DNA from 4 places in the Pandoraea sp. NE5 genome. Region 2 is predicted to be linked to each of the others. Evidence: predicted binding sites of a transcription regulator. Region 2 holds the regulator's gene; each other region holds the start of a gene.
The links. Region 2 encodes sigma-54, which starts transcription at its own class of promoters, with help from an activator protein. Its sites were predicted from a motif close to TGGCANGNAANCTGCTTT; they were not measured.
Positions count from the first base shown of each region.

Region 1: PanNE5_RS19580 (circularly permuted type 2 ATP-grasp protein) is a predicted target of sigma-54. The motif match lies at 5,643-5,660, and genes of this name have one in related genera.
Region 3: urtA (urea ABC transporter substrate-binding protein) is a predicted target of sigma-54. The motif match lies at 2,841-2,858, and genes of this name have one in related genera.
Region 4: PanNE5_RS00075 (ammonium transporter) is a predicted target of sigma-54. The motif match lies at 4,341-4,358, and genes of this name have one in related genera.

Region 1 is NZ_AP025517.1:4,323,925-4,331,107, forward strand. Features, by position in the region: gene PanNE5_RS19560 (MATE family efflux transporter) at 1-1,360, shown strand, start outside; gene PanNE5_RS19565 (proteasome-type protease) at 1,438-2,283, opposite strand; gene PanNE5_RS19570 (transglutaminase domain-containing protein) at 2,333-3,139, opposite strand; gene PanNE5_RS19575 (alpha-E domain-containing protein) at 3,144-4,142, opposite strand; gene PanNE5_RS19580 (circularly permuted type 2 ATP-grasp protein) at 4,188-5,612, opposite strand; gene PanNE5_RS19585 (ureidoglycolate lyase) at 6,168-6,701, opposite strand; gene alc (allantoicase) at 6,779-7,183, opposite strand, start outside.
Region 2 is NZ_AP025517.1:907,916-915,098, forward strand. Features, by position in the region: gene PanNE5_RS04175 (KpsF/GutQ family sugar-phosphate isomerase) at 1-315, shown strand, start outside; gene PanNE5_RS04180 (KdsC family phosphatase) at 423-908, shown strand; gene lptC (LPS export ABC transporter periplasmic protein LptC) at 932-1,591, shown strand; gene lptA (lipopolysaccharide transport periplasmic protein LptA) at 1,588-2,286, shown strand; gene lptB (LPS export ABC transporter ATP-binding protein) at 2,312-3,082, shown strand; gene PanNE5_RS04200 (RNA polymerase factor sigma-54) at 3,177-4,664, shown strand; gene hpf (ribosome hibernation-promoting factor, HPF/YfiA family) at 4,807-5,160, shown strand; gene ptsN (PTS IIA-like nitrogen regulatory protein PtsN) at 5,390-5,845, shown strand; gene hprK (HPr(Ser) kinase/phosphatase) at 5,943-6,908, shown strand; gene PanNE5_RS04220 (PsiF family protein) at 7,055-7,183, shown strand, end outside.
Region 3 is NZ_AP025517.1:1,166,078-1,173,260, reverse strand. Features, by position in the region: gene urtB (urea ABC transporter permease subunit UrtB) at 1-1,469, opposite strand, end outside; gene urtA (urea ABC transporter substrate-binding protein) at 1,532-2,728, opposite strand; gene PanNE5_RS05470 (hypothetical protein) at 2,984-3,184, shown strand; gene PanNE5_RS05465 (MFS transporter) at 3,351-4,556, shown strand; gene PanNE5_RS05460 (GlxA family transcriptional regulator) at 4,578-5,564, shown strand; gene PanNE5_RS05455 (hypothetical protein) at 5,616-6,038, shown strand; gene PanNE5_RS05450 (porin) at 6,338-7,183, shown strand, end outside.
Region 4 is NZ_AP025517.1:11,115-18,297, forward strand. Features, by position in the region: gene PanNE5_RS00050 (MFS transporter) at 1-280, opposite strand, end outside; gene PanNE5_RS00055 (amidohydrolase family protein) at 371-1,258, opposite strand; gene PanNE5_RS00060 (FAD-binding oxidoreductase) at 1,366-2,778, opposite strand; gene PanNE5_RS00065 (FadR/GntR family transcriptional regulator) at 2,829-3,560, opposite strand; gene PanNE5_RS00070 (antibiotic biosynthesis monooxygenase family protein) at 3,731-4,030, opposite strand; gene PanNE5_RS00075 (ammonium transporter) at 4,414-5,616, shown strand; gene PanNE5_RS00080 (LysR family transcriptional regulator) at 6,099-7,004, shown strand; gene PanNE5_RS00085 (LysR family transcriptional regulator) at 7,034-7,183, shown strand, end outside.

The DNA.
Region 1 (7,183 bases), 1.6 Mb from region 2:
TCAATCCACGCAGGGCACAAGGACGCCGCTGCTCAAACAATTTACGTCGCTCGCGATTCCAACCATTCTTTCCGGCTGGGTATACACGGTCTACACGTTGATCGACGGGATCTTCATCGGTCGATACGTCGGCGAACAGGCGTTGGCAGCGCTCAATCTCGTCGTCCCGTTGCTGTATGTCCCGTATGCGTTCAGTGTCATGATCGGTGTGGGCGGCGCCACGCTCATTGCCCGCTTGTTGGGAGAGGGACGCGACGCACAGGCGCGTCGCGCATTCTCGCAGGTGCTCTGGGTGATGCTCGCCTTCAGTATCGCGATGAGCGCCGGGGTGCTGTCCTTCCGTCACGAAATCGCCGCCGCGCTCGGCGCACACGGCGAAATTACACAACACGTGGTGGGCTTTCTGTCCGGCTGGGGCTGGTTCGTGCTTTTCGCGAACGGTCTTTACGCGATGGAGCTGTTCCTGCGCGTGGAAGGCGCGCCGGCGGCGCGATTCGGACTGTACGCGATGTTTCTTGGCGCGCTCGCCAATGTGGCGCTGGACTATTGGTTCATCGTGGTGAAGGAGATGGGCATGTACGGGGCGTCGCTCGCCACCGGCTTGTCGATGATGGTCTCCAGCAGCGTGATGCTCGCCTATCACTTCGTGCTGGCCAAGAAGGTCGTGCCTGCATGGCGGGCTTTCGCAGACACCGAAGTCCATATCTGGCGCATGATGTACAACGGCGCCTCGGAGTTTCTGGGGGCGATCGCCCCGGCGGTGACCGTGTTCGCGTTCAATCGCGTCATTCTGTGGAACTTTGGCGAGCCCGGGCTGGCCGCCTACGCCATTCTGGAATACATGACGCTCGGTGCCACGGTGACGATGGTGGCGCTCGTGCAAAGCATGCAGCCGATGATCAGCTTCTACCATGGTTCGCGCGATCTGAACGCGTTGCGCGAGTCGTTCCGGCTCGGCGTCATGGCGGTGATGGGGTTCTCGGTGCTGGTGGCTGTCGCCATGGCTACACTGGCTCGCCCGCTGACGTTCCTGTTCTTGCCGGCAGGCGTTCAGGCGTGGTCGATTCTCGAGCACGCGGTGCTTTGGTACGCGCTGGCGTTTCTGCCCGCAGCCGGCAATTTGATCGTGGCGGGCTTTCTGACGGCCGTGGAGTCACCGGGACCGTCGGCGGCCATTGCCATGCTGCGAAGCTGGGTGTTACTGCTGGGCATTCTTTGGCTGCTCAATGTTGGGTTCGGCGGCGCGGCGATCTGGTACACGCTGTTGATCACTGAAATGCTGACGCTTGCCATCAGCGTCTGGCTATATTGGCGCAGTGACCGAGGCGACGCGCTCTTGGCGCGCGCAGCGTCGCGCTGAGGCTCTGGCCCCTGGCTACCCGGCAAAACGGCGTGACTTCGCGGTCACGCCGTTTTTTATGGTCATGCCGCGACGGCTCAGCTCGGCATCTTTAGCGAGAACGTTTGCGCGAGTGACTGCACGCTGGACGCGTCGTCCGCGCCCGGCGCGCCTTCGGGCGGCGCGGCGCGTGGCGGCAGCGCTGCGGGCCGGCTAACTTCGCTGGCAGCCCACTGCGGTTCGGGCAGTTCGTCGAACACTTGGCGCAGGCGTGCTCCCCACGATTCGTGGATCATCTTGTAGTAGACGTTTTCGTCGTCGAGCGACGCGAACCGCGTCACGCGCAGGCTGTTTTCTTCATACACGAGAAGATCGAGCGGCAGCCCCACGGAGACGTTGGAGCGAAGCGTGGAATCCATGGAAATCAGCGCGCACTTGGCGCCGTCGTCGAGCGAGGTCGCGGGCGTGACGAGCCGATCAATGATGGGCTTGCCGTATTTGGACTCGCCGATCTGGAAGTACGGGTTGACCGACGACGCTTCGATAAAGTTACCTGCGGAGTACAGTTGATAAAGGCGGCTCGGCGCACCGGCGATTTGCCCGCCGAGCAGAAAGCTGCAATTGAAGTCGACACCGAAGGCTTCGAGCGCCTTGGCATCGCGTGTGTGGACGTCTCGAATCGCCTGGCCGACGACGCGCGCGACGTCGGTCATGCTTTTGGCGTTCCACAGCGTTTCGGTGTCGCGCGCTTCGACAAGTTGTTGGCGCACGGCCTGCGTGAGCGCGAGGTTACCCGCCGAGAGCAGGACGAGCACGCGCTCGCCCGCGCGCTCGAACACGAGCATCTTGCGAAAGGTGCTCACGTGATCGACGCCCGCATTGGTTCGGGTATCGGCGAGAAAGACGAGCCCGGCATCGAGCTTCATGGCCACGCAATACGTCATGTCGTTCCTGTCTTGCCGTGCGGGGCCCTCGGCCCAGGCACGCTGAAAGCTATTGTTGTTGATCGAGCGGCACGGTATCGACTGTGACCGATACGTGCAGCGCTTCTGTCGCACCGCCGCTGCGCATGCCTCTGACGGGCGCGGCAGACTCATAATCGCGTCCGACGGCCAATCGGCAGTAGTTGCCGCTGGCGAAGCAGGCATGAGTCACGTCGATGCTGACCCAGCCCGCCCCGTCGAGCCACACGTCGACCCATGCGTGACTGGCCGCGTGCGGCACGTCGCCCGGATCGATATACCCGCTGACGTATCGCGCCGGCACGCCACGCGCACGGCAAACGGCGAGCATCAGGTGAGCATGATCCTGGCAGACGCCTCGCCCAAGCGCAAGTGCCTGTGCGGCGGTACTGGTCACGCCGGTGATTCCGGATTCGTAGTCGACTTGTTCGCAGAGGGTGGCCGCGAGCGCCAGCAGTTCGCCCGGCGTGGTCACGCCGGCGGCGGCGGCAAGCGCGTCGATGGCGTCGTTGCGCGCGGTGAGCGGCGTCGGGCTCGCGAAGGATAACACCGGTACGGCGTGGGTCGTCTCGCCGAGCCGTCCATCGATAAGCGGTGTGGTGTCGACCTCGCCTTCGGCCATGAGATGGATTTCGCTGTGCGGCTGATGAAGTACCAGGGTATGCATGTCGTTCCCGAACGCGTCGCGCGCGGGCGTGAGTTTGCCGGGCGCGCTCAGCCGCCAGTGCGCGATACGCTGCACTTCGGACGCCGCAGGCGTGAGCCGAAGCTGCTGGATGGTGTAACGCACCGGCGTGTCGTAGCGGTAGGTGGTCTCGTGACGGATGGTCAGGCGCATGGCATCAGGCGGCGAGCGGGATCAGGAAGGTCTGGCTGATCTTGTTGCCGAGCACGGAGACGCGCTCGAGGAATGCAGTCAGGACGGGGTGGAGGCCTTGTTGGTGGATCTGCTGGATGTCGGTGTACTTGAGTTCGGCTTGTAATTTTCCCGCGTAGCGTTCCACATCCCCGGACTGGGCATTGGACAGGGTGGCGAGGTTTTCGCATACGCCGCTGAGCGAGGCGAGCAAGGAGCGTGGCATGTGCGCGTTGAGCATGAGCAGTTCGACGACGCGCTCTGGGGTAATCACGTCTCGGTAGACTTTGCGGTAGATCTCGAAGCCGGACACGCTGCGCAGCACGGCGGACCAGTAGTAGAAGTCGGTGGGATGGGAGGCGTCGGGGCCTGCGCGGTCGGTGCGCACGGCTTCGTGGAAGCGGACGTCGAGAATTCGCGCGGTGTTGTCGGCGCGCTCCAGGAATAGGCCAAGCCGAGTAAAGTAGAAAGCATCATCCTGGAACAAGGTGCCGAAGCTGACGCCGCGCGAGAGGTGCGAGCGCACTTTGACCCATTCGAATAGTTGGGCCGGGTCGCGCTCCAGCAAGTCGAGCATGCGCGGAAATTCGAGCCAGGTGCTGTTGACGGTTTCCCATAGTTCGGTGGTGAGCGTGCCCCGCACGGCGCGCGCGTTTTCGCGTGCCGCCTCGAGACAACAGGCGATGCTCGATGGGTTATCGCGGTCACGTACGACGAAGTCGAGGACATTGGCACGCGTGGCACGCCCATGTTTGCGATTGAACGCGGGCTCGAGTTCGGAGATGCGCAAGGTGGCGCGCCAGCCAGCCTCGTCGTTGAAGGTGCCGGCGTGCGCACGGGCGCCGTCGGCATCGTCGTCGTCGTCGATGGCATCTTGCGGCAAGAGCAGGTTCTGCAAGTTGACGTCGAGCAGGCGTGCGGTGTTTTCGGCCCGCTCCATGTAGCGAGCCATCCAGAACAGGTGATCGGCGGTACGGCTGAGCATGATGGCTTCCCGATAGGATTTTTTGTCGTGTCCGGCGAACGTGGCTTATTTTTCGAGTACCCAGGTGTCTTTTGTCCCCCCGCCCTGGGAGGAATTGACGACGAGTGAGCCTTCGGTAAGCGCAACGCGGGTGAGTCCGCCCGGCACCATGGTGACGCCTTTGCCGGAGGAGAGCACGAAGGGACGCAGGTCGATGTGTCGCGGCGCAATGCCGGCCTCGACGAAGGTGGGGCACGCGGACAGTGCGAGCGTAGGTTGGGCGATGTAGCCGTCGGGTTTGGCGATGAGCCGTTGGCGGAATGCCTCGATTTCGGCTCGGGTGGCCGCCGGGCCCACGAGCATGCCGTAGCCTCCGGCACCATGCACTTCTTTGACGACGAGTTCGCCAAGGTTGTCGAGGGTGTAGGCGAGATCGTCCGCTCGACGACATTGGTAGGTCGGAACGTTGTTGAGAATGGGCTTCTCACCGAGGTAAAACTCGATCATGTCCGGCACGAACGGGTAGATGGATTTGTCGTCGGCAACGCCGGCCCCGATGGCATTGGCCAAGGTGACACGCCCCGCCCGGTAGACGCTGAGCAAGCCAGGCACGCCCAAGGTGGAGTCGGCGCGGAAGGCCAACGGGTCGAGAAAGTCGTCGTCGATTCGGCGATAGATGACGTCGACGCGCTTCGGACCATTGGTGGTTCGCATGTAGACGAGGTTGTCCTCGACGAACAGGTCTTGCCCCTCGACTAACTCGATACCCATCTGTTGCGCCAGAAAGGCATGCTCGAAGTACGCGGAGTTGTAGATGCCCGGGGTCATGACGACGACGGTAGGATCGTCGACCCCCACCGGCGCCACGGCGCGCAGACTGTCTAGCAACAGGTCAGGATAATGCTCGACCGGCGCAATCCGGTTTCTCGCGAACAGTTCAGGGAATAACCGCATCATCATTTTGCGGTTTTCCAGCATGTACGACACGCCGGACGGCACTCTGAGATTGTCCTCCAGCACGTAGAACACGCCATCGTCGCCCGCCCCCGCCCGCACGATATCCACACCCGCGATATGTGCGTAAATGTCGCCCGGTACGTCCACCCCCTGCATCTCGGGACGATACTGCGCGTTCTGTAATACCTGCTCCGCCGGAATGACCCCGGCACGCAAGATGTCCTGCTCATGGTAGACGTCATGAACGAACCGGTTCAACGCGTCCACGCGCTGGCGCAAACCCGCCTGCAAGGTCTGCCACTCCTGGGCAGGAACAATTCTGGGAATCAAATCGAATGGGATCAAGCGCTCTGTGCCCGCCTCATTGCCATACACAGCAAATGTGATCCCCACTCGCCGGAACGCCAAGTCGGCCTCGGCCCGCTTGTGGTGCAAGACATCCTCGGACTGACATTTAAGCCAATCGTCAAACCGCCGGTAATGCGCACGCGTCGCACCCGTGATGCTCGCCATCTCGTTGTAGCTCTCGACCATTTGCTTCTCCGCAAATTGCTGTGTCGAGATCGTGCAATATCCATGCCCGTGCCGTTTTTTATCCCTTTCGCACGATTTTCGTGCGCCCCATGCATTTTTTTGCACCACATCCGTGATTTGAACTCAACACCACTCCCCTAGACGGACCGGGGCCCCTTTCCGCCTCTCAAACATAAACCCAACTCGCTGCAGAAAGGGGCCCCGGTCCATCCCCCTCCACGCCCCCAGTCCCCCCACCGACACCGCCCGCTTCCCACGCCTCCCCCCACACCGCCCCTGTCCCGTCGACACCGCCCGTCTCCATCGCCATCGCGACGCCGCACCCGCCCCGCGCGTGCTCCGCATCTGCCGCAGGACGGCCGCGTCGTCGCCCACGCCTCTCCAGTCCCTCTTCTCCTCCTACCTCCTTCTTGCTTCTCCTAGTGCCTCCTAGTGCCTCCTAGCGTCTCCTCTCGCGCTCCTCCCTCCCTCGCTTTTTCATCCCCCCATATGCAAAACGCCGGGCTCTCCCCGGCGTCTTCACTGTCCTGCACTTATCGTTCGCTACCGCTTTGCTTATGCGGCCTTTCGCGCTGAGCGCACCGCCTCCAACGCCGCTCGCGTCAACACATACGTGCCCGGCAAATCCTGCTCGTCACAGTTGTGACCCTCTCCACCCCGATCCACCACCACGAAGTCACTCACCTCATCCAACGCCAACAACGGGTGATGCCACACGCCACGCGCATAGTTCACCCCCTGCCACCCCTCCGAAACAAACGCCCTCATCTGACTCACGTCCAATTCGCCCGCCGGCGCTACCACCACCAAGTACGGCGTCGTCTTCAACGGTATGAACGCCTGACTCCCCAACGGATGCCGCTCCAACATCTTCACCTCATACGGCAACTGCCTCGGCTGGCCACGAAACACATTGACCAACGTGCGGCCGCCCTCCGGCCCCAAATCTACCGTCGCCAAATCGTGAAACCGCTCCGTCGTCCCGCCATTGATCCCGAAATGCTTCGCCCCCGACAACTCAATCACATCGCCAAACGGCGCAAACGCCTCTCGCGTCAATCGCTCGATCTTCAACGCCGCTCCCGCCATGTCACTCTCCTTTTTTTCCTTTTTTCATTTCCCCCCCTCTCGCACCCCTGCCGGGCGCGAGAGGGATTCATTCGCGCTTACGCTTTCTTTTCGCTCAACCGGCCCCACAACCGCAAACGCGATACACCCCCGTCCGGAATGATGTTGAAGCGAATGTGCGTGATCGCCCCCAGCCTCTGTACCTGCTCCTCAAAGCTGAATTGCTTGTCCATCGCCAATTTCTGCTCAGGCAACAACTCCGGCCAGAACATCGACTGCGTAATCAAGGACTGCTCGGTGCCGCCCGTCACATACGCCGCCTGAATGGAACAACGATCCGGGAAGTTGCCCTTGAAGTGCGCCGTGTCCACTTCGATCTTCGCAATCTCGCCCGGCTGCGCCAACGCAATGATCGCCCAGTCGTTGCCCGGCTCACGACGTCGACGCGTCTCCCACCCATCGCCCATGTTCACCCCCCGGCCCGGCATCAACAGGTTCGATGC
Region 2 (7,183 bases):
CTGTCCGATGCCCTACTGGAGATGACCGCCAAGGGTCTGGGCATGACGGCCATTGTCGATGCCGACGATCGCGTTGTGGGCATCTTCACGGACGGCGACCTGCGCCGCCTGTTCAAGCGTACGCTCGATTTCACCACGCTCACGCTGGCCGACGTCATGAAGGCCGGACCGCGCAGCATCGGCCCCGATCAACTCGCCGCCGAAGCCGCCGAACTGATGGAACGTTTCGGCATCACGCAATTGCTCGTGACCGAGAACGACCGCCTCGTCGGTGCGCTCAACGTGCACGACCTGTTCGCCGCCAAGGTCGTGTGAGCCGCTTGCCCATGAATCAGCCCAGCATCGCCCAACCCACTCGTTCCGCCCCGCTTGATGCGACCGACGTGACCGACGCCGCTGCGCGCGCCGCTCGCCTGCGTGTCATGGTGTTCGACGTCGACGGTGTCCTCACCGACGGCGGCCTGCGCTACGGACCGGCCGGGGAAGTCATCAAGACCTTCGATTCGCTCGACGGCCACGGCCTGAAGCTGCTCGCCGAGGTCGGCATCGTCACGGCCATCATCACCGGACGCCAGTCCGAAATCGTCGCCAAACGCGCGGCCGATCTTCGTGTCGCACACGTCTATCAAGGCGTGCAGGACAAACGCGCCGCATTCGAAGACCTGTGCGCCAAGGTGTCAGTGACGAGCGAGGTTTGCGGCCATATCGGCGACGACTGGCCCGATCTGCCGATCCTCAGCCGCGTGGGCTTCGCCGCCTGCCCGGCCAATGCCCATGCCGAAGTCAGGGCACGCTGCCACTGGGTTGCCGCCACGCGCGGCGGCGAAGGCGCCGTGCGCGAGCTGTGCGACTTCATTCTGCGTGCCCAGGGACGTTACGACGCCCTGCTCGCCGACGCGCTCGCCTGACGCGTCGAGGAAGCCGATCATCCATGGCCACTCAACGCCTCTCACCCGCTTCGCTGGTCGCCATCGTCGTGCTGGCCGGCCTGGCCGCCGGCACTTACTGGCTCGTGCAACGCACGCTGCCGTCTGACGCCGACCGCGCGCCGTATGTAAAGCAGCACATTCCGGATTACTTCGCCGACGACATGGTGATCTCCACCCTGTCGGCGACCGGCCTCACGCAATACCGCGTCAATGCCGTGCACATGACGCATTACGAGGACGACCAGACCACGGCCATGACCATGCCCGCCGTCCGCGCGTTCACGCCGAATCAACCGGAAGTGACCGCCACGAGCAAACGCGGCACGCTCAATGCCGACATGTCCGTCGTCGATCTGTACGACGACGCGGTCGTGGTACGTCAGGCCGGACCGCGCGATCCGCAAATGCGGGCGCTGTCCCAGCACTTCCAGGTGCTCGTCAACGACGACATCGTGCGCACGGAATTGCCAGTCCAGCTGTTCCGCGGTGCTTCCGTGATGTACGGCGATGGCATGATTTTCAATAACATCTCGCGCGCCGTACAATTGCTCGGCAATGTTCACGGCACGATCCAGCCGGCGGAACTGGGCGGCAATCGCCCGGCACCGGCCGCCGCGCCGAGCGCGCCACTCCAGACCAAACCGGGCCCCAAGACCCCATGACCGATCGCCGCCAACCGCGCCCCGTCTCCCTGTCGCTGCGTCGCCTGCGCGCACTGGCCGCCGCCTTCGCCATGCTCGGCGCCCTCGCGTCGCCGCTCGCCCATGCCGAACGCGCCGACCGCGACAAGCCGCTCAACATCGAGTCGGATCACATGAGCTACGACGACCTCAAGCAGGTCAACATCTTCACCGGCAACGTGACGATGACCAAGGGGACGATTCTCCTCAAGGCCGATCGCGTCGAAGTGACTCAGGATCCAGAGGGCTATCAGTACGCCACGGCCTATTACAAGCCGGGCGGCCCGCTCGCCTACATGCGCCAGAAGCGCGACGGCCTGGACGAATACATCGACGGCTGGGGCCAAACGATCTATTACAACGGCAAGACCGAAGTCGCCACGCTGACCACACAAGCCACGCTCAAGCGCCTGGCCGGCGGCACGAGGGTGCTCGACGAAATTCACGGTAGCGTGATCACGTACGACACGTACAACGAGGTCTATACCGCCAACAGCGGTGCCGATCAGGTCAACGCCAACAATCCGAACGGCCGCGTGCGCGCCACGCTCGCCCCGCGCAATGCCACTGGCGCGAACCAGCCAGGCGCCGGCGGCGCGAGCAAGCCGGCGGCCGCGCCCAAGGGCGATCTGCCGCCGCTGTCTCCCTCCAAAAGCATCGGGAATCCGCGTGAGTAATTCTGCCAATAGCAACGCCTCGACGATCCATCCGGGCGACGGTCAATCGGGCAAGCCGAGCGCGCTCGTGGTGCGCTCGCTCAAGAAACAATACGGTGCCCGTACTGTTGTCAAGGACGTCTCGCTCGATGTGAAGAGCGGCGAAGTCGTGGGACTGCTCGGCCCGAACGGCGCGGGCAAGACGACATCGTTCTACATGATCGTGGGCCTCGTGCCCGCCGACGACGGCGAAATCCAGCTCGACGGCAACGTGATCAGCGAGCTGCCGATTCACGAGCGCGCCCGCATGGGCGTCTCGTACCTGCCGCAGGAAGCGTCGGTGTTCCGCAAGCTCACGGTCGAAGACAACATCCGGGCGGTGCTCGAATTGCAGCTCGATGCGCACGGCAAGCCGCTCAAGCGCGACGAGATCGACCGACGCATCGAAGCGCTGCTCGACGAGTTGCAGGTGAGCCATTTGCGCGAAAATCCGGCGATGTCGCTCTCGGGCGGCGAACGCCGCCGCGTGGAAATCGCCCGCGCCCTGGCCACGCAACCGCGCTTCATTTTGCTTGACGAACCGTTCGCGGGCGTCGATCCGATCGCCGTGCTGGAAATCCAGCGAATCGTGCGTTTTCTGAAAGATCGTGGCATCGGTGTCCTGATTACCGACCACAACGTACGCGAGACGCTCGGCATCTGCGATCACGCCTACATCATTAGCGAAGGCTCGGTGCTCGCCGCCGGCACGCCCGACCAGATCGTGGCCGACGAAAGCGTGCGGCGCGTATATCTGGGCGAAAACTTCCGGATGTAAAGCAAATTTTTCGCATGTAAACCCTGCCTCCGATAGGGGGCCGGGCCGGTTTCGCTGGCGTGACAAAGCCTCTACAATGAAGGCGAGAAATGCTATGAAACCGACCCTTCAACTCCGCACCTCCCAGCACCTGACCCTCACGCCTCAGTTGCAGCAATCCATCCGATTGTTGCAACTGTCGACGCTCGAACTTCAGCAGGAAGTCGAGCACGCCCTCACCCAGAACCCGATGCTCGAGCGCGAGGACGATTGGCTCGCCGGCACGATCCGTGTGGGCACGGACGGATCGCTGCGCAATGAGCGGGGCTCGTCGAGCAGCAGCACCAACGACACGCCGGAATCGGCCAGCGGCCAGGACGACGCCCGCGAACTCGACGGCGAGACCCGCTTCGACGACAACGCGCGCGACGGTGGCAACGACTGGAGCCTGAACGACTTTGCCCGCTCGGGCAGTGCGTCGGACGACGACGACAATGAGCGGCCGCAACTGCACGTCGATCATCCCAATCTTCGCGAACACCTGCTCGCCCAGTTGCGCCTGACGAAAGCCAGCCCGCGCGATCGCCTGCTGGTGGAATTCCTGATCGAATCGCTCGACGAAGACGGCTATCTCGGCACCCTGCTCGACGAAATGCAGGCGGAAATGTCCGAGGAACTTGGGCTCGAGACCGAAGAGATCAACGCCGCGCTCGCGCTGCTGCAGAGCTTCGACCCGGCAGGCGTGGGCGCCCGAACCCCGTCAGAATGCCTTCGCCTGCAACTCCAGCGGCTGCCGGCAAGCAGCGTGCGAACTCTGTCGCTGCGCATCGTTTCCGATCATCTGGAGCTGCTCGCCGCGCGCGACTACACACGGTTGCGTCGTCTGCTGGGCGTGAGCGAGGACAGCCTGCGCGCGGCGCATCAACTGATTCGCTCGCTCGACCCGTTCCCGGGCGCCGCCTACGGCTCGCCCCAGGCGGATTACGTCATCCCCGACGTGCTCGTGCGCAAGCAAGGCGGCGGCTGGACCGCCGAACTCAATCCCGAGGTCATGCCGCGCCTGCGCATCAATGAAATGTATGCGCGCATCCTTCGCAACAACCGCAATGCGCCGGGAACCGGCAACCTGCAGCAGCAACTTCAGGAAGCGCGCTGGCTCATCAAGAACATCCAACAGCGGTTCGACACGATCCTGCGCGTGTCGCAGGCGATCGTCGAGCGTCAGAAGAACTTCTTCACGCATGGCGAAATCGGCATGCGGCCCTTGGTTTTACGCGAAATTGCTGATACGCTGGGTTTACATGAATCCACGATTTCACGCGTGACAACCAGTAAGTACATGCTCACTCCATTCGGAACCTTCGAGCTTAAGTACTTCTTTGGTTCACACGTGGCCACGGAAGCCGGGGGCGCCGCCTCATCGACCGCCATCCGCGCACTCATCAAGCAACTCATAGGAGCAGAAGATCCGCAGACCCCCCTTTCCGACAGCCGTATCGCGGAGCTGCTGGCAGAGCAAGGGTTCGTGGTAGCGCGACGCACCGTCGCGAAATACCGCGAAGCCATGCGCATTCCCGCAGTGAACTTGCGCAAATCTTTGTAGGACGGTCCTGGTGTGCCATCTTGGCTCGCTGGGGCATCACGCCGCAGTGCGACATTGCGTCACGCCAATGGCTCGCACTCCCGCTAGCCAGCGTTGCTTGTGACGCGGCCTGCACTTCGGCATTTCAGCAAGGAGAGCAGCTATGAATCTGAAGATCAGTGGACATCATCTCGAACTCACGCCGTCGCTGCGCGAATTCGTGGTCAACAAGCTTGAACGCGTGTTGCGCCATTTCGACCAGCTCATCGGTGCCGAGGTGATCCTATCTGTCGACAAGACCAAGGAGAAGACCGGACGCCAGATCGCTAGCGTCACCGTGTATCTCAAGGGCAAGGAGATTTTCGTCGAGAAGTGTGACGAGAATATGTACGCCGCCATCGACAAGCTGATCGACATGCTCGACCGCAAGGTTATGCAATACAAGGACAAGGTTCAGGATCATGGCCGCGAGGCCCTCAAGCACCAGGAACCTCCCGAGGCGGAACCGCTGCAATGAGTCTGTCCGGGCAAGGTAGCCGCATTGACCGACACTGACGGCGATTCGCGAGGAAGCCCACGCGCACATCGACGTCTGTCGTAAGTCTCTGGCATCACCCACCGCGGGGCCGTTGAACGGCCCCTTTTGCATGCTCCCTCGCATCGCCGGGAGTGCGTCGACGGGTGGTCTATAATGCGAGGTCAACCGGGGGGCTGGAGGGCGACCATGCGTTCGCCCGCATTACAAGATGAACCGTTTAGTCAAACTCTTACCTGCGTCCAACATATTGCTTGGACTGTCTGTCACCAGCAAGAAGCGCGTCTTCGAGCAAGCCGGGCTTCTCTTCGAGAACAATGCCGGCCTGTCGCGCGCGCTTGTCACCGACAATCTGTTCGCCCGCGAGCGTCTCGGCTCGACCGGACTGGGAGAAGGTGTGGCCATTCCGCACGGGCGCATCAAGGGCCTCAAGCATCCGATGGCAGCCTTCGTGCGCCTGGACGATCCGATTCCCTTCGAGGCCCCCGACGCGCAACCCGTGTCCCTGCTGTTCTTCCTGTTGGTACCGGAGCAGGCAACGCAGCAGCATCTCGAGATATTGTCCGAAATTGCGCAGTTGCTCTCGGATCGCACGATGCGCGAGACCTTGACCTCCGCGCCGAGTGCCGACGATATCCATACTGCGCTCGCGAACTGGCAACCCTGAGCCGGCGCTGGTGCGGCTATCCCGGTGTTTCGGGGTATCGCGCCGCGACGCAGGACGAACTCCGTAGCACCCAACCCCAACCGAACGAGGCGACGCGGTGGAACTGACCGGCATCAACGCGCAAAGCATTTTCGACGACAACGCCGCCACGCTGCGTTTGTCGTGGCTGACCGGGCACGAGGGGTGGGAACGTGGCTTCACGCCCGAGAGCGTGTCGACGGCCACCTCCAGCGCCGACCTCGTGGGTCACCTGAACCTCATTCACCCGAACCGGATTCAGGTGCTTGGCGAGGCCGAGCTGCGCTACTACCAGCGCCTCACGGACGAAAACCGCAAGCGCCACATGGGCGAAGTCATCGCGCTCGAGCCGCCGTTCCTCGTGGTGGCCGACGGCCTCGAAGCCCCGCCCGATCTCGTACTGCGCTGTACCCGCTCCTCCACGCCACTGTTCACCACGCCGATGTCGACGGCGGCGGTCATCGACAGTCTGCGCATGTACATTTCGCGTGTGTTCGCCCCGCGATGCACGATGCACGGCGTATTTCTCGACATTCTGGGCATGGGGGTGCTGCTCACCGGCGATTCCGGCCTCGGCAAGAGCGAGCTCGGCCTGGAACTGATCAGCCGCGGTCACGGACTGGTAGCAGACGATGCGGTCGATTTCGTGCGCCTCGGGCCGGATTTCGTCGAAGGCCGTTGCCCGCCGCTGCTGCAAAACCTGCTGGAAGTGCGCGGCCTGGGTTTGCTCGACATCAAGACGATCTTCGGTGAGACGGCCGTGCGCCGGAAAATGAAGCTCAAGTTGATCGTTCAGTTGGTGCGCCGCCCCGATGGCGAATTCCAGCGGCTGCCGCTCGAAGCGCAAACCGTGGATGTGCTGGGCCTGCCCATCAACAAGGTGATTCTGCAAGTGGCGGCCGGGCGAAACCTCGCCGTGCTGGTCGAAGCCGCCGTGCGCAACACGATCCTGCAACTGCGTGGCATCGACACCCTCAAGGATTTCATGGAGCGCCAGCGTCAAGCCATGCAAGATCCGGACGGCATGCAGAATCGGCTGCTCTGAGCGATCTCCTGCCGGACGAATGCCCCGGGTTTACCGCAATTTCTGCGTCTTTCTGTCAACGCCGCGCGATTGCGGCGCGTTTTCTTTCATGTTGTAATCGCCACGCGGTCCAATCCCGTGCGTGTCGACCTTATGGAGAGACGATCATGAAAAAAGCATTCGCTGCATTGCTTCTGGTATCCCCGCTGCTCGCATCGCCCGTGTTTGCCCAGACGGCCGCCCCCGCACCTGCGCCCAAGGCTGCCAATACCCAACAAAGCAAGATGGGCGTCTGC
Region 3 (7,183 bases), 260 kb from region 2:
ACGATGGTCCCGGCCAGTTGTCCCACGCCGCCCAGCACCACGGCCATGAACGAGTCGATGATGTAACTCTGCCCGAGGTCCGGGCCGACGTTGCCGATCTGCGAGAGCGCGCATCCGCCCAGTCCGGCAATGCCCGCGCCAAACGCGAAGGCATAGCTGTCGACGCGTCCCGTCTTCACGCCGACGCAGGCGGCCATCGACCGGTTCTGCGTGACGGCGCGAATGAACAGCCCCAGGCGCGTGAGGTTGAGCACCGACCAGGTGAGCGCCACGACCACCAGCGCGAATATCAGGATCGCGATGCGGTTATACGGCAACATCAGGTTGGGCAGTACGGCGACGCCGCCGCTCATCCACGAGGGATTGATCACTTCCACGTTCTGCGCGCCGAACAGCGTGCGCACGCCCTGGATCATGAGCAGGCTGATACCGAACGTCGTGAGCAGCGTTTCGAGCGGGCGGCCGTACAGATGCTTGATGACGGTGCGCTCCAGCACGAAGCCGAGGAAGGCCGCCACAAGGAAGGCGGCGGGCACGGCGGCGACCAGGTAGGCGTCGAACGCCCCCGGCAGGAAGCGCTGAAAGAGTGTCTGCACCACATACGTGGCGTACGCGCCGACCATCAGGAATTCGCCGTGCGCCATGTTGATGACGCCGATCAGGCCATAGGTGATGGCCAGGCCGAGCGCGGCGAGCAGCAGCACACTGCCGAGCGACAGACCGGCGAAAAGCGTGCCGAAGAACTCGCTGCGGCGCTGGGCTGCGGCCAGTTTCGTCAGGGCGATGTCGGCGGCGCTGCGCACGCTGGCGTCGGGTTCGGCATAGGTGCCGTCCGCTTGCTTCGCGACGATGGGCAGCAGCAGATCGCGCATCTGAGGGTCGCCCGCCGCGGCGATCAGATCGATGGCTTCACGACGCTTCTTCGCGTCGGTGTCGTGCAATGCCGTCTGTGCCCAGAGCTGGTCGAGCCGTTTGCGCAGCGTCGGATCGGTCTCCTTCTGGCGCGCCTGTTCGATGAGCGTCTTGAATGCGGGCGACGGGTTTTGCAGCATCGTGTCGATGGCTTGCGCCCGGGCGTCGTGATCGGGCGAGCGCAAGGCGCCGGCGGCGGCGGCCGTAGCGACCTTGGCGCGCAGCACGTTGTTGAGCGTGATCGATCCCGCGTTGTCGCCCTTGATCGGGGCGCCCGTGATCGGATCGAGGGTCTTCTCGCCGTCCTGGATGGCGAGGCGATCGCCCACGGTCACGACCGTGTCGTCGGCCAGCGCCTTGAGGAGTGCGGCGGCCTGCGGCGAGTCGTCGGACGCAAGATGATCGATGGCCTGCGACTTGGCGTCGAAGTCGTCGCCGGCCAGCGCCGTGAGGTCGGCGCTCGAGACGGCGGCATGGGCCAGGGAGGGAGTGGTCAGCGCGGCGCCCAGCGAGAGCAGGACAAGGGCGGCAGCGGTCCAGCGTCTTATCGTTATCATCAAAACCTCTGCGCGCGCCGGCGGCCATCGATCCGGCGCCGGCGCAGGGAATGGAAGGAGGGTCAGACCTTGTCGGGCTTGCCTTCATTACCCGCGATGTACGGGCTCCACGGCTGCGCACGCACCGTGGTCTTGGTTTTCCACACGACGTTGAACTGCCCGTCCGGGCGAATCTCGCCGATCATCACCGGCTTGTGCAGGTGGTGATTGCCGTCCATGACCATGTCGAAGCCGTCCGGCGACTTGAAGGACTGGCCGATCATCGCGGTGCGTACCTTGTCGACGTCGACGCTGCCCGCTTTCTCGACGGCCTGCTTCCACATATGCATGCCGACGAACGTGGCTTCCATCGGATCGTTCGTGACGCGCTTGTCGCCGCCGGGCAGGCCCTTGGCCTTGACGTAGGCGAACCACTCCTTCTTGAACGCGTCGTTGGTCGGGTTCTTCACCGACATGAAGTAGTTCCATGCCGCGAGGTGCCCGACGAGCGGCTTCGTGTCGATGCCGCGCAGTTCCTCTTCACCGACGGAGAAGGCCACCACCGGCACGTCGGTGGCCTTCAGGCCCTGGTTGCCGAGTTCCTTGTAGAACGGTACGTTCGAGTCGCCGTTGATGGTCGAGATGACCGTGGTCTTGCCGCCCTGGGCGAACTGCTTGATGTTGGCGACGATGGTCTGGTAATCACTGTGGCCGAACGGCGTGTAGACCTCCTGAATGTCCTTGTCGGCGACGCCCTTCGAATGCAGGAAGGCGCGCAGGATCTTGTTGGTCGTGCGCGGATAGACGTAGTCGGTGCCGAGCAGGAAGAAGCGCTTGGCGCCGCCGCCTTCCTTGCTCATCACGTATTCCACGGCCGGGATCGCCTGCTGGTTCGGCGCCGCGCCCGTGTAGAAGACGTTCTTCGACATCTCTTCGCCTTCGTACTGCACCGGGTAATAGAGCAGGCCGTTGAGTTCTTCGAAGACGGGCAGCACCGACTTGCGCGACACCGACGTCCAGCAGCCGAACACGGCGGCGACCTTGTCCTTGGTGAGCAACTGACGCGCCTTTTCCGCGAAGAGCGGCCAGTTCGACGCCGGGTCGACCACCACGGCTTCGAGCGGGCGGCCCATCACGCCACCCTTGGCGTTGATGTCGGCGATCGTCATGAGCGCGACATCCTTGAGCGACGTCTCCGAGATGGCCATCGTGCCCGAGAGCGAGTGCAGGATGCCGACCTTGATGGGCGACTTGCTCTGCGCGAACAAGTTGGGCGCCATGCCCGTCAGCGATGCGGCGCCCGAGAGGGCCGCCATCTGGAGTAGCGTGCGTCGTTTCATGGTACGTCTTCCCCTTTCCTGGTTAGACCGGTCGATCCGGTACCGGAGGAGTAACGCAAGGGCCGTGCCAGCGATGGGCGGGATTGGGCATGCGAGGTAACGGTGCACGGTCGCGCAAGCAAAAGCGTCGAACGTCGCTAAGCGCGCGCAGGCCCGCGAGGGCGGCGTCTGCGCGTCGAATCGTCAGGGTCGATCATGTCGTACGCATGGGACTCTGCGCAGGGGTTCATCGGCGTGTCGTCTTCCGAACGAAGCAGTGTGGTGCGGCTGCGCGCTGAGTTGGTGCGCACCGAGTTGGCGCGATTCGGTGGCATGACCACCAGGAAGGTCGCCGGCCAGGACGACTGCTTGGCGCCCGAGACGCCTGACGACGAGGTGGCATTTTTTGATGCATGATTGGCATTCGTGCCAAACCGGTCGACGGCAAGATGAGGGCTCCCGACGACTCTCCGACTTGTTCGACAACACGCTCATGACCGATGCCATTGCCGGGCGCGCCGCGCGCCCCACGGATTCCGAACCCAGCGGGCGCCCGAAGCGTTCCGGGCGCCCCGATCGTTCGATGGGCCGCCGCTATGCCGCGGTGCTGGCCGCGTGCCAGGCGTTATTCACGGCGGCGATGTCCGTCGACCTGACGTTGACGGGGCTTGTCGGTTACATGCTGGCGTCCGACAAAGGTTATGCGACGCTGCCGTTTTCGCTGATTACCGTGGCGTCCGCCATCACCACGATCTTTGCGTCGATGTTGATCCAGCGTATCGGTCAGCGTCTCGGCTTCGCGCTGGGCGCATTGTTCGGCACGGTCGGCGGGCTGGTGTCGGTCATGGCGATCTACGAGCGTCACTTTGCGATGTTCTGCGCGGGTACGGCGTGTGTGGGGGTGTTTCAGGCGTTCGCGCGCTATTACCGGCTGGCAGCGGCCGACGTCGTGCCGCTCGACGACAAGCCACGCGCGATTTCCATCGTGCTCACCGGTGGCGTGCTGGCGGCGGTGATCGGACCGGCGCTCGCGGCAGGCAGTAAAAACTGGCTCGCGCCGGTGACGTTCGCGGGATCGTATCTCGTCGTGGCGATTCTCTCGGCGATATCGTTGGCGTTGCTCGTCGGATTGCTGCGCGATTTACCGGTGCATGCGGCTGCCAGTGCCACCGGCGACGCGGATGCATTACCGGCCAGGCCGCTCGGCGAGATCATGCGTCAGCCGATTTATGTGGCGGCGCTGGCGAACAACCTGATCGGCTTCATGGTGATGATGTTCGTCATGACGGCGACGCCCATCGCGGCGGTGACGTGTGGGCACAGCATCGACGACGGCGCGCACATCATCGAGTGGCACTTGGTGGGGATGTATGCGCCGTCGTTCTTCTCGGGGCATCTCGTCAAGCGCTGGGGCGTGGTGCCGGTGTTGCTGGCGGGCATTGCGATGAGCGCCCTGTGCGGTGTCGTGGCGCTCGCGTCGACGAGCCTGCCGTACTTCTATGCGGCGTTGGCGTTGCTCGGCGTGGGATGGAACTTCATGTTCGTGGGCGGCACGACGTTGCTCACGATGTCGTATCGTTCGGCGGAGCGTGCGCGCGCGCAGGCCGCCAACGAATTCATCACCTTCGCCGGGACGGCGCTCGCGAGTCTGTTCGCGGGGCAACTGCTCGCTCGCTTCGGCTGGGCCACCATCAACCAGGCGACCTTCCCGTTGCTGGCGCTCGCGGCGCTGGCGACGGTGTGGTATGCCGTCGACGCGAAGCGCCGTGCGGTGCCCGCGACGGCCTGACGCTCCGACATTCTCGCGATCATGAACCCACCTCGTCTCGTTGCCTTTCTCATCGTGCCGCCGTTCGTGTTGCTGGATCTGGCCGGACCGCTCGACGCGTTTCACGCCGTCATTCGCAACTTCGCGGCGTTGGGGCAAGCGACACCGTATCGCACCGTGGTGGTGTCCGAGCATGGTGGGCCGGTGGAGACGGGCTCGGGTATCACGCTGCACACCGAGCCGATGCGCGCGCTCGAAACGATGTCCGTCGACACATTGATCGCGGTGGGCGGCGCGGTGGCGCATCGTCCGGCGGTGCCGGGTGAGGTGGGCGAGTGGTTGCGCGCCTACGCGCCGCGTGTGCGGCGTGTGTGTTCGGTGTGTGTGGGGGCGTTCATTCTGGGGGCGGCGGGGTTGTTGGATGGACGTCGCGCGACGACGCACTGGCTCGACACGGCGATGTTGCAGGCGTGTTATCCGAAGGCGCGGGTCGAGTCGGATCCGATTTATGTGCGTGAGGATCCGGTCTGGACCTCGGCGGGCATTACGGCGGGGATCGACCTGGGGTTGGCGTTGGTCGAGGACGATTTGGGGGCGGATATCGCGTTGCAGGCGGCGCGTCGGCTGGTGGTGTTCCTCAAGCGTGCTGGGGGGCAATCGCAGTTCAGCCCGCCATTGCAGGCGCAGGTCGCGGCGGGAGCGCCGTTCGGCGATTTGCATGCGTGGATGTCCGAACGGCTCGATGGCGATCTGTCGGTGGTGCGGCTGGCCGAGCAGGCGAACATGAGCGCGCGCACGTTTGCGCGGAGTTATCTCGCGCGGACGGGGTCGACGCCGGCCAAGGCGGTCGAGCGCATGCGCTTGGAGGCGGCCCGGTTTGCCTTGCTCGATTCGGATGCGCCGCTCAAGCGCATCGCCGCGCGCGTGGGCTTCGGCGACGAACAAAACCTGCGCCGCGCGTTTCAACGCCAGTACGGCGTGACGCCGGTGGCGTATCGGGAGCGGTTTGGGGTGATGGGCGTGGCGTAGGCGTGAGACGTTTGCGGCGGCCAGGGATGGTCGGCGTCAAATGACGCTGCAGTGGTGACGATCAGGCAAACGACATTTCGGAATCTGCCGATTTCGAACGGTTCGCGTTCCATCGATACTTCACGGATCGCACCTATCGTCACCACACCGAGACCTCACTGTGTCCGTCATCTTGATCTGGCCGATAGCAAGGTCTCGGTCCTTAATTTAAATGACGACTGCTTCTTCGTCAGCGAGCAGTTCGATCCGGCGGCCAACGAGCGATTTCGAATCGCCGATGGCACGTCATTGCCCAACGTTCATGGCGTGATGGCCATTGCCGTGGGTTTCAACGCGACGCGGATTCCCGTGGTGGTGGACTCGGGCGCGGGTGCCAGCACACTTCCGGCGGCCCTGCTCAACGCGCGCCTCCGGTTCGCCTTGCTCGAACGGACCGACGCGTCTCCTCCGAGGCAATTCCTGCAGGGGACTTAGACCGCAGACCCTACGCCGCCCACTTCCCCGCCGCCCCGGGTAAACACCGTCAATTCAGTCCCGCCAGCGTCAGCCAGTTGACAGCTAGTCCTCCCTAAGATTCGTTCACTGCTCACGATGCTTCCTTGAGCGGGTTTGCATGAACAACAATCAGATGCAGGAGACAGCGGATGAAACGGTGGGCGAAGTTACCTAAGAGGCGAGAACGTCGTTCGAAATTGGACAAGTCGTTGTCGGCGAAAGTCCTGTGCTGCGCAATTGCAGGTCTCGGCGCGATGCCGGCAGCACATGCCGATGACATGAGCAAGCTTCAGGCGGAGATTCACGATCTGTCGGTACGGCTCGATCAGTTGAAAATGGCGCAGAGCCAGACAGCCAAGAATCCCGTCGCGGTGTCCGTGGCGCAAGCGCCGACCGAGAGTCTGCCGCCGACGAAGGCCGAGCAGATGAGCATTTCGGACCAGTACATCCGTCGCGGGGCCATGCCGGGGTCGTTCATCGTCCCGGGCACCGACACCTCGCTCAGTATTGGCGGCTTCATCAATTTTCAGGGCATTTACGATCCCACCGAAAATCTCGGGCCAAAGTTTGCGATAGGCAATCTGGATCCTGCCGGCAGCAACGCCCGAGCGCAATCGGCACGTACCTTCCATTTCCAGGACAAGGTTTCACGACTGGTCGTGGGGAGCAGCACGCCAAGCCCGTACGGCAACATCACCACCAATTTCGGACTCGACTTCTACGGCTTCGTCTCGGGTGGCGACAACAACCAGGCATTGCAGAACAATAGCTGGGGTGCCCGCGTGGTCACCGCTTACGGCACGATTGGCGGGTTCCTCGTCGGTATGGCGAATTCGAACTTCATCGACGACCCGGACGCGGTGGAGACATTCGACAACGCCGGACAGGCAGGCCTCCCGGCCGCGCGCACGCCGCAAGTCCGTTACACGCTGCCGCTCGGCAAAGGCAGTGCCGTGTCGTTCGCACTGGAAAACCCGCAGACCGGCTACCAGGATACGCGCGGCAACATCGAGGCCGTGACGAAATCGAACCCGTTCCCGGATCTGAGCGTGAAGTACGAGCGCGAAGCCGCCTGGGGCCACTTTCAGGTTTCAGGGATTGCCCGTGAGCTCGGCTTTACCGAC
Region 4 (7,183 bases), 900 kb from region 2:
GGACCGTGCAGACGGAGAACCACAGAATCGTCGCTTGCAGGATACGCACGCGCCCGAAACGGTCGGCGAGCACGCCCGCCAGCCATCCGCCGATGGCCGAGAACAACAGGGTCACGGTGGCCAGCATACCGGCCTGCGCCTTGTCGATCTGGAAGACGGTGATCAACGTCGTGATGACGAAGGTGAACACCATGAAGTCGAGCGCGTCGAGCGCCCAGCCGCCGAACGCCGCAACAAACGTGCGCCGCTCCGTCTTGTTCATCTGCCGATACCAGTCCATCTTGTCTCCTCGTGACGTTTTGAAGTGCTTTGAAGTGGGGGTCGTACGCGGGCGCGCGTTGCGCCCGACAATGCCGGCGAGGTCAATTCGTCACGCCGCCGGAAATCCGTAAAGACGTGCCGGGTTGTCTACGAGAATGCGGCGGCGTGTGTCGGCGTCGGGCGCCCACAGCGGCAGCAGATTGCGCAACGCCCCAGTGTTCGGCATACGCGTGAGCGACACATGCGGCCAGTCGCTGCCCCAGACCATGCGATCGGGAGCGTCTTCGATCAACGCTTGCGCAAACGGCGTGACGTCGTCGAACGTCGGGAAACGTTCGCTGATGCGATAGGCGCCCGAGAGCTTCACCCAATACCCGTGATCGCGCACCAGCGAGCGCAGTGCGGAGAAGCCCGGGGCGTCGAGCCCCTGCGCCACCGGCGTGTGTCCCATGTGATCGACGATACCCGGCACCGGCAGCTTCGTCATGCGCGGCATGAGGTCGGGCAACGTGCTCACATCCATCAGGAACTGCATGTGCCAGCCAAGATCCTTGATGCGATGCGCGAGCGTTTCCATCGCCTTGAAGCCGATGCCGCCCCCGAACAGCACGTTGATGCGTAACCCGCGAACGCCCGCCGCGTGCATCGCCTCGAGTTCGGCGTCGGTCACGTCCGGCGAGACCACCGCGATACCGCGCAGACGGTCGGGATGGCGGCGCAGCGTCTCGAGCAGGTAGCGGTTATCCGTGCCGTACACGCTGATTTGCACTAGCACGCCGTAGGTCATGCCGGTGGCATCGAGCATCGCGAGGTACTTGTCTTCTGGCGCGGGCGGCGGCGTATAGCTGCGCTCGGGCACCATCGGGTACGAATCGCTCGCCGCGACCACGTGCGCGTGCGTGTCGACGGCGCCGAACGGCACCACGAACGACGGTGGATCAATCTCGGGCAGCGGGCCGAGGCACAGCGGCGCGCCGGCGGCGGGGGTGACAATCATATCGACTCCTCAAGGGATGCGAGGGCGACGCTCGGAACGTCGGGCGCACGCCGGGGGAAAACAGATCGAGCGCCAGGGACGCCGGCACTCATCGACAAAGCACGCGCTTACAGCAGCTTGCCCGGATTCATGATGCCGGCCGGATCGAACACGGCCTTGATCTCGCGCATCAAGCGCAACTCCAGCGGCGACTTGTACTTCGCGAAGGACGCGCGCTTGAGCTGCCCGATGCCATGCTCGGCGCTGATACTGCCGCCGTAACGCGCCACTTCGTCGAGCACTTCGGCGGTGATCGCCTCGCCGTGCTTCGCCATGAAGTCAGCCGCCTCGCCCGCGGGACGCGACAGGTTGTAATGCAGATTGCCGTCGCCGAAATGCCCGAAGATGAAGGGACGCACCTGCGGGCACACGCGCCGCACGCGCGCTTCGGCGCTCGTCATGAAATCCGGAATCGCTTCGATGGGCAGCGAAACGTCATGCTTTAGGTGCGGTCCGTCCGCGCGCTGGGCCTCGGAGATCTCCTCACGCAACTTCCACATTGCCTCCACCTGCCCCAGCGTGGACGACACCACGGCGTCGGCACACAGATCGCGCTCGATGGCCGTCTCGATCACGCGCTCCAGCAACGCGGCCAGCGCCTGTTCGTCCGCCGTATCGGCCAGCTCGATCAGCACGTAGCCGGGGTGCCGCTCGCCGAATGGCGCACGCACGTCGGGCACATGCGTCATCACCAGGTCGACACACTCGCCCGTGAAGAACTCGAACGCCTGCATGCGCGGGCCGCACGCCGCAAACAGCAATTCATACAAGGCCAGCGCCTGACGCGGCGACGTGACCGCGGCAATCACCACCTGACGCACGGGGGTCGGCGCATACAGCCGCAACGCCGCGGCAGTGATGACACCGAGCGTGCCTTCCGAGCCAATGAGCAACTGCTTGAGGTCGTAACCGGTGTTGTCCTTGCGCAGGGTGCGCAGACCATGCAGGATCTCGCCGTTCGGCAGCACGGCTTCGACGCCGAGCACCAGTTCGCGCGTCATGCCGTAGCGCACGACGTTCACGCCGCCGGCGTTGGTCGCGAGGTTGCCGCCGAGCTGACACGAGCCCTCGGCCGCGAGACTGAGCGGCAGCAGGCGGTTTGCATCGCGCGCGACGCGTTGCAGGTCTTCGAGAATGCAGCCGGCCTCGGCCACCAGCGTGTTGGCGATGGTGTCCAGACTGCGCACGGTATGCATGCGATCGAGACTGAGCACCACGTTCTGCGCCGACGCGTCGGGCGTGGCGCCACCGCACAGCCCCGTGTTGCCGCCACGCGGCACGACCGGCGTGCCCGTGCTCTGACATAGCGCGAGGATCTTCGCGACGTCTTCCGTCGTGCGCGGACGCACGACCGCCTGGGCGTTGCCGCGATACATGCCGCGCCAGTCGGCGAGCCACGGCGCAACGTCGTCGGGGGAGGTGAAAACGCTGTCGGCGCCGACGGCATCGACAAGGCGCTGAGCGAAAGCAGTGAAGGTCATAAGGTCGCGCGTCGGGGGTTACGGTGCGGAGGATGGCATCTGACGACGGGTCAGGCGCGGGTCGGCGCGATGGCGCCGGTAATGATGTCGCGCTCGGGCAGCGTCAGCCCGAGACGCGCGGACGCGCGCAACAGATGCGAGAGCGACGCCGCGCGCGCCAGCAGCGGATCGCGCGCCTTGATGGCATTGAACACCGCCACGTGCTCCTGATGCACCTGCGCGGCGAGTCCCTCGTGGCGCAGCGTGTTCGAACGCGCCGCTTGCACGACCTGCCGCATCTGCAGGTTCAGGTACTGAAGAAGATCGGCGTAATAACGATTGTGCGTGGCACGCGCAATCGCGGCGTGAAACGCGGTGTCGTACTCCACGCCGTTGTCGGCGTGGTACAGATTCGTCTCGAGTTTCTCCAGGATGTCGGCGAGTCGGCGAATGTCATCGTCGGTATGACGCACGGCGGCGAGTGCGGCGGCCGTGCTCTCCAGATCGAGACGCAGCTCGTAGACGCTCGCGAGGTCGGCAGCGTCTTGCCCGGCCGGCACCTGAAAACCGCTCGACGGCGTGCGCGCCTTCACGGTCACGCCCGCCCCCTGCCGGCTGTCGATCAATCCTTGCGCGCGCAGGCGCTCCGTCACTTCGCGGATCACCGCTTGGCTCACGCCGTACGTCTCGGCGAGTTGCTTGCCGGTCGGCAGCTTGGTGCCGATCGGATATGTCCCTTGCCGGATCGCCTCCTGCAACTGCTGCGCGACTTGTTCGGTCAAGGTCTTGGGCTTGGTGGTCATGCGTTCACGTCACGGAATATTTTTCTGGTTTGCATGTTATATGAAAACTTTTGACAGTCATCACCGAGTTAACCCTAGGTGCGCATCTCGTCTCCCGGTCCAGAAAAGACAAAGGCGGTGAGGGAGACTCCCTTCACCGCCTGCGTTGCTGCGCTTGATGCGCGTAGCCCTTAGAAGCCGATGAGCGCTTCCGTGACGTGACCCACATTCGGCGGCGCCGCGAAACAGTCGCTCACCAGCGCCCGCCACTGCTGGAACGCTTCCGAGTTACGGAAGTGGACAGTGTGATCTTCCAGCGTTTCCCATGTCACGACCAGGCTGTAGTGCGTCGGTTGCTCGATGGACTTGAGCAGACGCATGCCGTGGCACCCTTTCGAGCCCTTGAACAACGGCGTCGCCTTGGCGACACCTTGCTCGAACGCGGCTTCGGTGCCGGGCTTCACTTCGATCTGGGCGATTTCAAAGATCATCGGATTTCCTTAGTGATTTGCGCGTGATAGCGCTTATGTCGATCGTGTTCTCGTCGCACGACGGCGCGGTTGGCAGCGCGGCATCGTCGACACCGGACGGGCGGCATGGCCCCGTGAGACCGTCAGATTCTATACCGCGCGTTCACGCGACGCATCGCATGAACGGCCGCACATCCTTTCCGCTTTTTTCGGCCAGTGCGCGTCACGTCGATGCACGGACTTCGCTCATCGACACGCCACACGGCACCATGAACGTGCAACACGGCGCCGAAAATTTCATATCGCCAGACAAAACATCAATATCAATCAATGGGATACAAATTGCTGGCATTACTCTTGCATATCATCTTTCTTCTTCATGTTTGCACCAAAAGAGCACATTCATGCCCAATTCCAATACACCCGGCGACGTGCTGTTCCTTTTGCTCGGCGCGATCCTGGTACTTGCCATGCACGCTGGCTTCGCGTTTCTCGAACTCGGCACGGTTCGAAAGAAGAATCAGGTCAATGCCCTCGTCAAGATCCTGACCGACTTCGCGGTCTCGGGTCTCGCCTATTTCTTCATCGGCTATCCGCTCGCGTACGGCGTCGATTTCTGGTCGAGTGCCACGGTGCTCTCCGAGCACAACGGCTACGCGCTGGTTCGTTTCTTCTTCCTGCTGACATTCGCGGCGGCGATTCCCGCCATCGTGTCGGGCGGCATTGCGGAGCGCGCCAAGTTTCACCCGCAGTCCGTGGCGACGTTCTTCCTCGTCGGCGTGATCTATCCGTTCTTCGAGGGCATCGCCTGGAATGGCCATCTGGGGGTTCAGGACTGGTTCACGCATGCGCTGGGCGCACCGTTCCACGATTTCGCGGGTTCGGTGGTCGTGCATGCCGTTGGCGGCTGGATCGGGCTGGCTGCGGTGCTGCACCTCGGTGCGCGCCGGGGACGCTACAACGGCCAGGGACAAGTCGCCGCGCATCCGCCGTCGTCGATTCCGTTCCTGGCGCTTGGTGCATGGATCCTGATTGTCGGCTGGTTCGGCTTCAACGTCATGAGCGCGCAGCGCGTAGGCGGCATCTCGGGGCTGGTTGCCGTGAACTCGCTCATGGCGATGGTGGGCGGCACGCTCGTGGCGATGTGGGTCGGCAAGGACGACCCCGGCTTCATCCATAACGGCCCGCTCGCGGGACTCGTTGCAGTGTGCGCGGGCTCGGACGTCATGCATCCGCTGGGGGCACTTGTTGTCGGTGCGGTCGCCGGCGGCCTGTTCGTGTGGCTGTTCACGGTGACACAGAATCGTCTGCGCATCGACGACGTGCTTGGCGTGTGGCCGTTGCACGGCGTGTGCGGCGTGTGGGGCGGCGTGGCCGCGGGCATCTTTGGACAGACGGCGCTCGGGGGCGTGGGCGGCGTGAGCTTCCTCGCGCAGGTCGCCGGAACCGTGATGGGCGTGGTGATCGCCTTCGCCGGCGGCTATGTCGTGTACGGCGTGATCAAACGCTTTGTAGGCTTGAGGCTCGACGATGAACAGGAATACTACGGCGCCGACCTCTCCATCCATAAGATCACAGCGACGCCGGAGCGCGAGACGAATTGGTGAGTGAATGCTGGAACGCGACGATTAGCGTCGTACGGCGCTCGACAAGGGAAAGATTGCATCACTCCGGGAACATTCGGGTTTGAATCGTCCGCCGCTTCGACGACGAGCGCCGAACCCGCACGACATCTGCGCTGTTTTGCCAGCGCGCCAAACAACGACGCGGCGCGCTGGCTCAGGCGATGTCATCGATAGGGTAGCCGAGCCAAAGGCGCAAGATGCAAAAAAAAATCCCTCCGAAGAGGGACCAAATCACCCGGGGTTTTGGCGTTCCCGTGGTTAATGAACCGTATCTGTCTATCAATAACGCATCCAAATCGTCTGCCGGCGTAGATGAAGCAAGCACACGTTCGAGTGTGCGATTACGCGTTGAACTCGCCTCTACCCGACCCGACTGGTTTTCTTGATTACTGTTGCCCCGAGTATAGGAACGCGCCATCTCATCGTAAAATCATATTTTTAGTGATTCGATATCTGAATTTCAGATGACTGAAAATATCACGATGAAGCAGCTTCGATACTTTGTCGCCACAGTCGAATGCGGCCAGGTATCAAAAGCGGCGTCGCGCGAGCACGTATCTCAATCCGCCGTGACCGCTGCCATCCTTGCACTCGAGGATACGCTTGGGACAAAGCTCTTCGAGCGACATCCGCACGGTGTCAACGTCACCCTCGATGGCAACGATTTCTACAATCACGCCCGTCACGTTCTGGATTCGTTGGAAGATGCCGTGCACAAATCGCGAGCCCGCTCACGCGAGGTATCAGGCGTAATTCGCATCGCCGCGTCATATGCCGTCATGGGGTACTGTCTTCCGGAGGTCCTGGCTCGATTTCGTGCCAGCTACCCAGACGTGAGCTTTGAATTGCACGACCTGGATCGCGACGTTCTTGAGAAAGCCGTGCTCGGCGGTGATGTCGACGTCGGCGTGGCATTGCTTTCCAACGTGTCGGATCTTGGGCGTTTCGCTCACCGAAGTCTCATACGCTCGCCGCGAAAGCTCTGGGTCGCGCCGACGCATCCGCTCGCCGCGCTGGAGCGGCCAACGCTGCGCGACGTCGCAGACCATCCTTACGTCATGATTACCCTGGACGAAGGAGAATCCTCGTCGATGCGCTATTGGCGCAACGAGAAGCTGCAACCCAACGTGATACTGCGCACCGGTTCAATGGAAGCCGTTCGTGCGTTCGTATCTCATGGTTTCGGCGTAACGATATTGTCCGATATGGTTTTCAGACCTTGGTCGCTAGAGGGAAAACGTATCGAAACGCGAGAGTTGAAGAACGCCATTCCGCAGTTGGAAGTGGGCGTGCTGTGGTGCAAGTCGCGCGAGTGCTCCGCGGCGAGTCGAGCATTCATTGATTTTCTGGCCAATACCCGCCAATCTTGAAACGATATCGATAGACTTGGAGACTGACCGTGTGGCAACCCGATTCAACGACACTTCGCCTGTTCATCTCCATATGTGAATCGGGGAGCATCTCGCGTGCGAGTGCCCGCGAGGGAATGGCGGCGGCGGCGGTCAGCAAGCGAATCGCCGATATGGAGCATGCGCTGGGCACACCGTTG